Regions from separate parts of the Methylomonas sp. AM2-LC genome, predicted to be linked through region 1. Evidence: predicted binding sites of a transcription regulator. Region 1 holds the regulator's gene; the other holds the start of a gene.
What was found. Region 1 encodes HrcA, which represses chaperone genes, less so after heat shock. Its sites were predicted from a motif close to TNTTAGCACTCNNNNNNNNNGAGTGCTAANA; they were not measured.
Positions count from the first base shown of each region.

Region 2: the regulator HrcA is predicted to act here: its motif matches at 1,260-1,290, upstream of groES (co-chaperone GroES).

Region 1 covers NZ_CP157005.1:101,942-106,946, forward strand. The annotation lists gene recN (DNA repair protein RecN) at 1-1,237, opposite strand, end outside; gene ABH008_RS00440 (NAD(+) kinase) at 1,242-2,126, opposite strand; gene hrcA (heat-inducible transcriptional repressor HrcA) at 2,441-3,481, shown strand; gene grpE (nucleotide exchange factor GrpE) at 3,534-4,175, shown strand; gene dnaK (molecular chaperone DnaK) at 4,217-5,005, shown strand, end outside.
Region 2 covers NZ_CP157005.1:1,301-6,305, forward strand. The annotation lists gene dnaA (chromosomal replication initiator protein DnaA) at 1-17, shown strand, start outside; gene ABH008_RS00010 (hypothetical protein) at 175-381, shown strand; gene moeB (molybdopterin-synthase adenylyltransferase MoeB) at 427-1,188, opposite strand; gene groES (co-chaperone GroES) at 1,336-1,623, shown strand; gene groL (chaperonin GroEL) at 1,681-3,321, shown strand; gene ABH008_RS00030 (NAD(P)/FAD-dependent oxidoreductase) at 3,462-4,757, opposite strand; gene ABH008_RS00035 (c-type cytochrome) at 4,759-5,005, opposite strand, start outside.

The DNA.
Region 1 (5,005 bases):
TACCATCCTGACCGTTGCGCTGCGGCTCACTGTGGTAGGCAGGCGTTACATTAACTAAAAACTCGCCATGTGGCATGCCTAATTCCTTAATAGTGGCTGAAATGCGCTGTTGCAATTCTGCCGCCGCCTGTTGACGGCGCTGAGAAAGTTGTTGCGATAAGGCTTGATAATCGGCAAGGAATCGTTGACTATCTACACTCAAGCTCTCGATACGCTCACTACTGTGACTAAGATTGTTAAGTTCGGCAGCCAGTTGTGCTGCTAATTGCGGTAAGGCTTCAGGGGCGGTTTTGTGTTTGCGGCTCAGGCTTTGAATAACAGCAATCTGCTGTTCCAGATAGGCAAATTGCTGTGGGTCGGCTTGCTGGTTTTCCAGAAAGCGGCGTAATTGTTGAGCCGCTTCGCTGACCTGAATTTCCGCTTCAGTCAATAAACTGCTAATTTCAGTCAGTTCATGTGCATATTGGGATAGCTCTTGAATACCATGTAGGCAATGGCCCAACATTTCCGCCACTGAATGTTGATCGTTATCGTATAAAACATCCAATTGTTGCTGACCTACACTTAGAATTTTACCCAGATTTGCCAGTTTATGATGTTCATCGGCTATAGCCTGAAAATCGTATTCATCGAGATCCAGCTGCTGTAGTTCTTCCAATTGATAGCGTAATAATTCTTCGCGTTCGGTTTGCTCGCTACTGGTTTTAATTAAGTGCTGTAATTCTTTATGCGCCTGTTTCCAATTTTGATAACTGCTGTTAAGTTGCTCCAATAGGGTTTGATTATTGGCAAAATCATCCAGTAACCGCCGTTGCTCTTCGTTATCTTGCAAGGTTAAATGCGCATGCTGGCCGTGAATTTCCACCAGTAAGCGGCTAAGTTCTTGCAAGGTCTGTAAATTAACCGGACGATTGTTGATATAAGCTTTAGAGCGGCCATCATCGCTGATAGTACGACGAATCAAACATTGCTGATCATCATCTAGCTCTTTATCTAACAGCCATTGTAGAGCTTGCGGCGCATCTGCCAACTCAAATTCAATATTCACTTCCGCACGCTTACAATTGGGGCGCACATAGCCCGAATCGGCACGGTCTCCCAACGCTAAACCGAGTGCGGTTAATAAAATAGATTTACCTGCCCCCGTTTCGCCGGTCAGCACCGACATGCCCTGCTCGAGGTTAAGGTCCAAAGCATCAACTACCGCTAAATCTATTATATTAAGGTTTGCCAGCATCGTATTAGACGGGGTAACCGCCGCTCCAATTTAGTTTACTTCTTAGAATGTGAAAAAAGTCGTGATCTTCAGGATGTAAAATTCTAATCGGTTTTTCAGCTGTTTTAATGACAATTTTGTCACCGATGTGTACATCTGGTATTTCCATATTATCGCAGGTGACCAAAGCATTGATCTGCCGGGTCTGACTAAAGCGAATTTCAATTTCCACACGGTCATCCACCACGATAGGCCGGTTGGAAAGTGTATGCGGATTAAGAGGCACCAGCACCAATGCATGTAAGGCGGGATGTAATATTGGTCCGCCTGCCGAAAGAGAATAAGCGGTGGAACCGGTTGGCGTTGCCACGATTAAGCCATCGGAGCGCTGCGTATTTAAATAAACACCATCAATAGTCGTAACAATTTCTATCATACTGGGTGTTACCCAGCGATGTACCACCACCTCATTCACTGCTGTTTGCCGATGGATAATATTACCATCGCGGATAATCATAGCTTGCAACAAGCGGCGTTGTTCGGTTTTAAACTTACCGAGTAATATTTGCTCTAGATGTTTGAGTAGTTGTTCTGGTGAAATATCGGTTAAAAATCCAACTCTACCTAAATTCACCCCCAGCAAGGGTATCTCAACATCCGCTACTGCCCGTGCGGCAGTTAAAAACGTGCCATCTCCACCTACCGCGATTATTAAATCACAGTGTTTGGGTAATTGCTCTATGTCCAGATTTGTAACAGATGTCTCTTTGAGTAAAACGGCACTTTCAGTATCAACCAGTACCTGATGGCCCCGGCTTAGCAAATACCGATAGAGTTGACTAAGGGTTGGAGCTATGACGGGGTCACCGAATTTTCCGATGATGCCAATACGCGGGAAAGTGGTGAGCATATTTGTGCTGGATTAAAAGGTTGGTGCGATTATACAAAGAAATAGTGGTTTAGCGAGGATAAAACAACAAAGCCGGGATAACTTTAATTTTAACAAAATTATAAAGGAACGCTCAAAACTTGTTTTACTAAAGCCTAATGGTAATTTTGCCAGTCAAAAACACTTAACGAAACACCTGAATTCACATTACTTTTAAAAAATACGTATTTTTTCTAATTTGTGATTTCTATCTTATTGACAATAATTTAACTTACTGATAGCTTTCTCTGGCACTCTTGTATTTAGAGTGCTAATTGCCATAATCGGGTGTCAGTGTGATAAAAAATCAGGATTTAAACGAGCGATCGCTGTATCTATTAAAAACTTTAGTTGAACGTTATATTCAGGATGGTCAGCCAGTAGGCTCCAGGCTGTTATCTAAAGATCCGCAATTAAAATTAAGTCCGGCCAGTATTCGCAATGTTATGGCGGATCTGGAAGATATGGGCTTGATACATTCACCCCACACTTCCGCAGGCCGCGTACCTACCGTGAGTGGTTATCGGTTGTTTGTTGATAATTTATTGACGGTTAAACCACTGGCAACCAATGAACTGAACCAATTGCAAACCAGCCTGGGTGTGGACGCCGAAAACATGAGTGATGTAGTTGGCAAGGCTTCCAAATTATTATCCGATGTCACGCAAATGGCTGGTGTAGTGACCTTGCCAAGGCGTGAATCGGTGGTGTTAAGGCAGATAGAGTTTCTACCAATGTCCAGCACCCGAGTATTGGTGATTTTTGTTACCGAAGGGGATGAAGTTCACAATAAAATTATCCATACCAGCAAATTATTTAGTGCCGCAGAATTACAACAGGCAGCGAATTACCTTAACTCGGTTTACGTAGGCCATAGTTTGTCCAAAATACGCGAGATGGTATTAAAGGATTTAGACAATGATCGGCACTTGGTTAATCAGGGCATGATAGATGCCGTGAACATGGCACAATTAACATTTGCCCAACAACCCAAAGATGATTATGTATTGAGTGGCGAAACCAATCTGATGGGCTTTTCAGAATTAGCCGACATGGATTGTCTCAAGCAGCTATTTGAAGCATTCAATCACAAACGCGGTGTTATTCATTTATTGGATCAGTGTCTGGCAGCCGAAGGTGTACAGATCTTTATCGGTGAAGAGTCTGGCTATCGTGCTTTTGACCATTGCAGTCTGGTCACTGCCTCTTATTCAGTAAATGAGCAAGTGGTGGGGGTACTTGGAGTGATAGGTCCAACCCGCATGAATTACCAAAAAGTGATTCCTTTTGTCGATGTCACGGCAAAATTATTGGGTGCGGCCTTGAATCCCAAATAAAAGCCCCTACCTTAAGGCCAAGCTAAAATTTAGAACTACGGAGTTAATTATAATGAGTCATCAACAATCAAGCCACGAATCGAAGCCGGATAGCGAATTAATTGCCGAGGTTCTTGATCAAACCAATACCGCATTTGAAGAACAAGAAGCCGCTGCAAGCCCTGCGGAAAATCAGGAATTGAGTGTAGAAGCACTGAAAATTGAATTGACCCTGGCACAACAACAAGCCAGTGGCAATCTGGACAAGGCCTTGCGCGTTCAGGCAGACATGGAAAACCTGAAAAAACGAGTGCAAAAAGATTTAGATGATGAACGCAAATACGGTTTAACTAAATTTGCCAAAGAATTATTAAGTGTCATGGATAGCCTTGAATTGGGTTTACGTGCTATTAACAGTGACCACCCAGAAGTGCTTAAACTGCGTGAAGGCAGCGAATTGACATTGAAACAGTTTGAGTCGGCATTTGCCAAATTTAACATAGAAGCCATTGACCCTGTCGGTGAGGTTTTTAATCCAGAATTACATCAAGCCATGGTTATGCAGCCCAGTTCGACTGTTGATCCTGGCAAAGTGATCACCGTATTCCAAAAGGGCTATGTAATTAATGGTCGCTTATTGCGCCCAGCCTTGGTGGTGGTAGCTAAAGCTGAAGACAAACCAACGGATAGTGCAAAAATTGATGAGCAGGCTTGAAAATTAAACTATCAACCACATATCTGTAACAACTCTTAATAATCACAAATTTAACAAATTCAAGTCTGGAGACATCAATGGCTAAAATGATCGGAATTGACCTCGGAACAACAAACTCCTGCGTAGCAGTCCTGGAAAACGGTGTAGCACGTGTTATCGAAAATAGTGAAGGCGCCAGAACGACACCGTCGATCATAGCCTTTACCGGCGATAACGAAGTGCTGGTTGGTCAGTCTGCAAAACGTCAGGCAGTTACCAATCCTGAAAATACCTTGTTTGCTATTAAACGTTTGATTGGTCGTCGCTTCAAAGAAGAGGCTGTACAAAAAGACATTAAAATGGTTCCCTATAAAATTATGGAAGCCAATAATGGTGACGCTTGGGTAGAATGCCACGGTAAAAAAATGGCACCACCTGAAGTGTCTTCACGCGTTTTGATGAAGCTGAAAAAAGATGCTGAAGCGTTTTTGGGCGAAGAAGTCACTGAAGCAGTGATCACTGTACCAGCTTACTTTAATGACTCACAACGTCAGGCTACCAAAGATGCTGGCCGTATTGCAGGTTTGGATGTCAAACGCATCATCAACGAACCTACCGCTGCTGCACTGGCTTTTGGTATGGACAAACCCAAGGGCGATACCACTATTGCCGTTTACGATCTGGGCGGCGGTACATTTGATATTTCCATTATCGAAATTGCTGAAATTGAAGGCGAACACCAATTTGAAGTATTAGCGACTAACGGCGATACCTTTTTGGGCGGCGAAGACTTTGACTTACGTATTATTGACTTTTTAGCGGGTGAATTTAAACGCGACTCAGGTATTGAT
Region 2 (5,005 bases), 100 kb from region 1:
GAACTCTGTCTCAATAGTACCGAAGATTACTGCTTCAAACATTGAACGTTGCACCAACCATTTCTAAATGAAAAAACTTTAGACTTGTTCCATAATAAATATAAGGTTATAGTCAGCACATAAGGTCTATAACCTTATATTTCAAATAATAATAATATAATTGGAGGGGGTAAAATGAGTGAAATCTTGATACTCGGATTCTGGATGCTCGTCATTGCAACTATAGCTTTTGCACCACTAGGCTATTTCATTTACAGGTATGTCGCAAAAAATGGTGAACCCTTTGGCGATATAGAACCACACGGTGACAGTGAATCGCCTGTTTTAGCTTTAGCTGAAAAAGTGATTTCCAAAATTAAAGCACAAATTTCTAAAAAATAGTCAGCGACTTAACAAGCCGGAAATCCGGCTTGTTAAGCCTTAGCTCTACTCTGCAAATAATTCACCGTCACCGCAACAAGGGCACAATGGGTTTTTCTTAAACCGCATCGTTTGCCATTCCATTCTCAAACCATCTAGTAATAATAGACGTCCGGTTAATGACTCACCGATACCGATAATAAGCTTCATTGCCTCCAAAGCCTGAATACTACCAACAATGCCAGTAATTGGCGCAACCACACCATTATGCGCACAGTTTTGTAACTCTTCGCCTTCACTCTGGTACAAACAATGGTAACAAGGACTATTATTCATGCCGGGGGTAAAAACACTGATCTGCCCTTCAAAACGAATAGCTGCTCCGGAAACCAGCGGTGTTTTAGTCGCTACGCAAGCCTTATTGACAGCAAATCGAGTGGTAAAATTATCACTACAATCCAGTACCACATCTGCTTGAGTAACTTCTGCCAACAAGCGCTCACCCTCTAATCTCATCTTGTGTGCCAGTACTCTGACCTCAGGATTTATTTTTTTCAACGTGTTAAGGGTTGAAATGACTTTATCAAGCCCTATATCGGGAGTGTGGTGAGCAATTTGGCGTTGTAAATTACTTAAATCAACCTGATCGTCATCATAAACGCTTATTTGTCCTATTCCGGAAGCTGCTAAATACATGGCTGCTGGGCAACCTAGACCGCCAGCACCTATGATTAGCACCTTAGTCGTAAGTAATTTTTGCTGCCCAGCAATATCAATTTGCGGCAGCATTATTTGTCGGCTATACCGGAGTAACTGTTGATCGTTCATATTTTTTAATATTGGCAGCTTAGAGACATAGATAATGCCAAAGAGCTTGACAGAGTGCAAAAGCGGGATATTATTAGCACTCTATAGCAGAGAGTGCTAATAAAATTTTTAACTTTTGATTTACAACTGAACATAAAGGAGACATTCATGAATATTCGTCCGTTACATGACCGCGTTGTCGTAAAACGTGTTGAAGAAGAAACCAAAACAGCTGGCGGCATTGTACTGCCAGGTTCTGCTGCAGAAAAGCCTAGCGAAGGCGTAGTACAAGCAGTAGGTTCAGGTAAACTTTTGGACAATGGCCAAGTACGTGCTTTAGAAGTTAAAGTCGGTGACAAAGTGTTATTCGGTAAATACTCAGGCAGTGAAGTAAAAGTCGATGGCGAACAATACATCGTCATGCGCGAAGAAGACATTATTGGCATTTTGGGTTAATCCAAGGCTTTATTCAAATTCTCTTTTTCACAAATCTAAATTTTCAGGATATAAGAAATGGCAGCAAAAGACGTAAAATTCGGCGGCGAAGCCCGCGCACTAATGGCTCAAGGCGTTAACATTCTGGCCAATGCCGTAAAAGTAACTTTGGGCCCTAAAGGTCGTAATGCAGTACTGGACAAAAGCTTTGGCGCACCTACCATTACTAAAGACGGTGTTTCCGTTGCTAAAGAAATCGAATTAAAAGACAAATTCGAAAACATGGGTGCACAAATGGTTAAAGAAGTTGCATCTAAAACTTCTGACGTAGCCGGGGATGGTACCACTACTGCAACCGTTCTGGCTCAATCTATCGTGAATGAAGGTTTAAAATCTGTTGCTGCCGGCATGAATCCTATGGATCTGAAACGCGGCATCGACCAAGCTGTAACATTAGTAGTAGCAGCCATTGAAAAAGCAGCAACTCCTTGTGTAGACACTAATGCAATTGCTCAAGTAGGCACAATCTCTGCAAACTCTGATAATTCAGTCGGCGCCATCATTGCTGAAGCAATGGAAAAAGTCGGTAAAGAAGGTGTTATTACAGTTGAAGAAGGCACTGGCCTGGAAAATGATCTGGATGTAGTAGAAGGCATGCAGTTTGACCGTGGCTACCTGTCTCCTTACTTTATCAACAAACAAGAAAGTATGAGCGTAGAACTGGACGATCCTTTTGTTCTGTTGTACGACAAAAAAATCTCTAATATTCGTGAATTGTTACCCATTTTGGAAGGCGTTGCAAAATCTGGTCGTTCTTTACTGATTGTTGCTGAAGATGTAGAAGGCGAAGCCTTAGCAACATTGGTTGTTAACAATATGCGCGGTATCGTTAAAGTTGCTGCGGTTAAAGCACCTGGTTTTGGTGATCGTCGTAAAGCCATGTTGGAAGACATCGCTATCCTGACTGGCGGCGTTGTTATTTCTGAAGAAGTGGGCTTATCTTTGGAAAAAGCAGAGCTGGACCAATTGGGTACTGCTAAACGCGTACAAATTAACAAAGAAAACACCACCATCATTGATGGTGCTGGCAACGAAGATCAAATTAAAGGTCGTGTTGCTCAAATTCGTGCTCAAGCCGAAGATGCAACTTCTGATTATGACCGCGAAAAATTGCAAGAACGCTTGGCTAAATTGGCTGGTGGCGTAGCGGTTATTAAAGTAGGCGCGGCAACTGAAGTTGAAATGAAAGAGAAAAAAGCCCGCGTTGAAGATGCATTACATTCAACTCGCGCTGCGGTTGAAGAAGGCGTGGTTGCCGGCGGAGGTACCGCTTTAATTCGTGCACTGTCCGCTCTGGAAGGCATCGAAGGCAAAAACCATGACCAGTCTGTAGGCATCAATATCCTGCGTCGTGCCATGGAAGAGCCTTTACGTCAAATCGTCACCAACGCTGGCGAAGAAGCTTCTGTAGTATTAAACGAAGTGAAAAAAGGCACTGGCAACTATGGTTACAATGCTGCCACTGGCGAATATGGCGACATGATTGCAATGGGTATTCTTGATCCAGCCAAAGTGACACGTTCTGCACTGCAAAACGCGGCATCTATTGCTGGCTTGATGATTACTACTGAAGTGATGATCGCTGATTCACCTGCTGATAGTAAAGCACCTGCTATGCCGGATATGGGCGGCATGGGTGGTATGGGCGGCATGATGTAATAGCTATCCATTAGCTGTTTTTGCTATGAGAAAAGCCTCGGCACATTTGGTGTCGGGGCTTTTTTATGTCTGATACCTATTTTAAAATCGAATTTCTAAGCAATTTTCTTTACTCAGTTCTGCTGATTTTGCATTGCGTTTTAACTAAAACTATCTTTTAGCAAGGTTTGATAGACACTTTGCGCATAAGCAGCTTCCAGGCGGGAGGATTCTGGGTCTTTTAGACTACTCAGACCGCCTGCTCCTTTAACAGCCTCAATGGTATGCTCAGCATTAAGCTTATAGACACCTGCCACAGAAATTCCATATTGAGGTGTAATCAGGCTATAACAGGTATTCAACCAATGTGCATCGGGCAAGGGTTGCTGGTTTAGTAAACTTACCACTGTCATGGCACAGGTTTTTGCCTCTGAATTAGCCGCAAATGCAGATTTTGGAATCGGCGCATAATTGGCAGCATCACCAATGATATGGATGTGCTCTTGAATTCGTGATTGACTGGTCAAGGGGTTGACCGGACACCAACCACTGGCATCAGTTAAGCCTGTTTGCCGGGCAATACTGCCCGCTTGTTGGGGCGGAATAATATTGAGCACTTGTGCCTGAATTTTATCCCCAAAATAAGTTGATAGCGTTTTAGTTTTAACATCCAGGTGCTGGAGGGGATTATCGGCAAGTGAATGCCATTCGATAATACTATTACTGGTACCGTAACCAAATGATTTTGCCCAGCCCGCTTCAAACAGTTTTTGCTTTGAGAATCCGGTTTTGGCATCCAGAATCAGCAATTTGGATTTGGGTTTATGCTGCTGTAACCAATAGGCCATCATACTGGCTCGTTCATATGGTCCGGGTGGACAACGATAAGGTTCTGCAGGCACACAAATCAGCGCCACATCACCATTACGCATGGCTTGCATTTGTTGTTGTAACTGCAAAGTTTGCGGTCCAGCCTGCCAAGCGTGTGGAAAAACCTGGGCAGTTGCCTGATCATAGCCTTCTAAGGTATCCCAACGAAAATCAATACCCGGAGCTAATACCAGCCGATCATAAGCTAAACTTTGTTGATTTTCCAATAGCAACCGTTTCTGCTCACAATCGATACGAGCAACAGCGTCACATATCACGGTGATGCCGTATTGCTGACTTAAAGCCTGATAATTAACCGTCAGATTTTCAATTTTCAGCAGATCTGCAAATAACCAGTTACTACCCGGACAAGTGATATATTGCGCTTTTGGCTCTATCAAGATCACCTTAATATTAGCATCTAACAGACGTATATATTTAGCGGCAGTTGCTCCTGCAAAACCACCCCCTACCACTACGACTTGCGCATTGATATTATTTTTACTCAGCAATCGACATCCATTCAAGAATCCCGCGCCGGCAATTCCGGTCAATTGCAAAAAGCGTCTTCGTGAACGAAAATCCATATTAATGCTTGCTCAAATAGTCTGCTAAAGCCTGCAATTCTTGATCAGTATATCCTTTGGCAATACGAGGCATAATTGTCGCCGCAGTCTGCTTATCGTATTTAAAGTCCATCAGCATTTTCTGAAATTGCTGTGCAGTTAATTTATCCAACGCCGGAACAACAGGTGTTGACATTCCAGCAGGATCGTGACAATTACGGCACATATAGGCCATTAGGGGTGCATTTATATCAGCGTAGCTCGTTGTA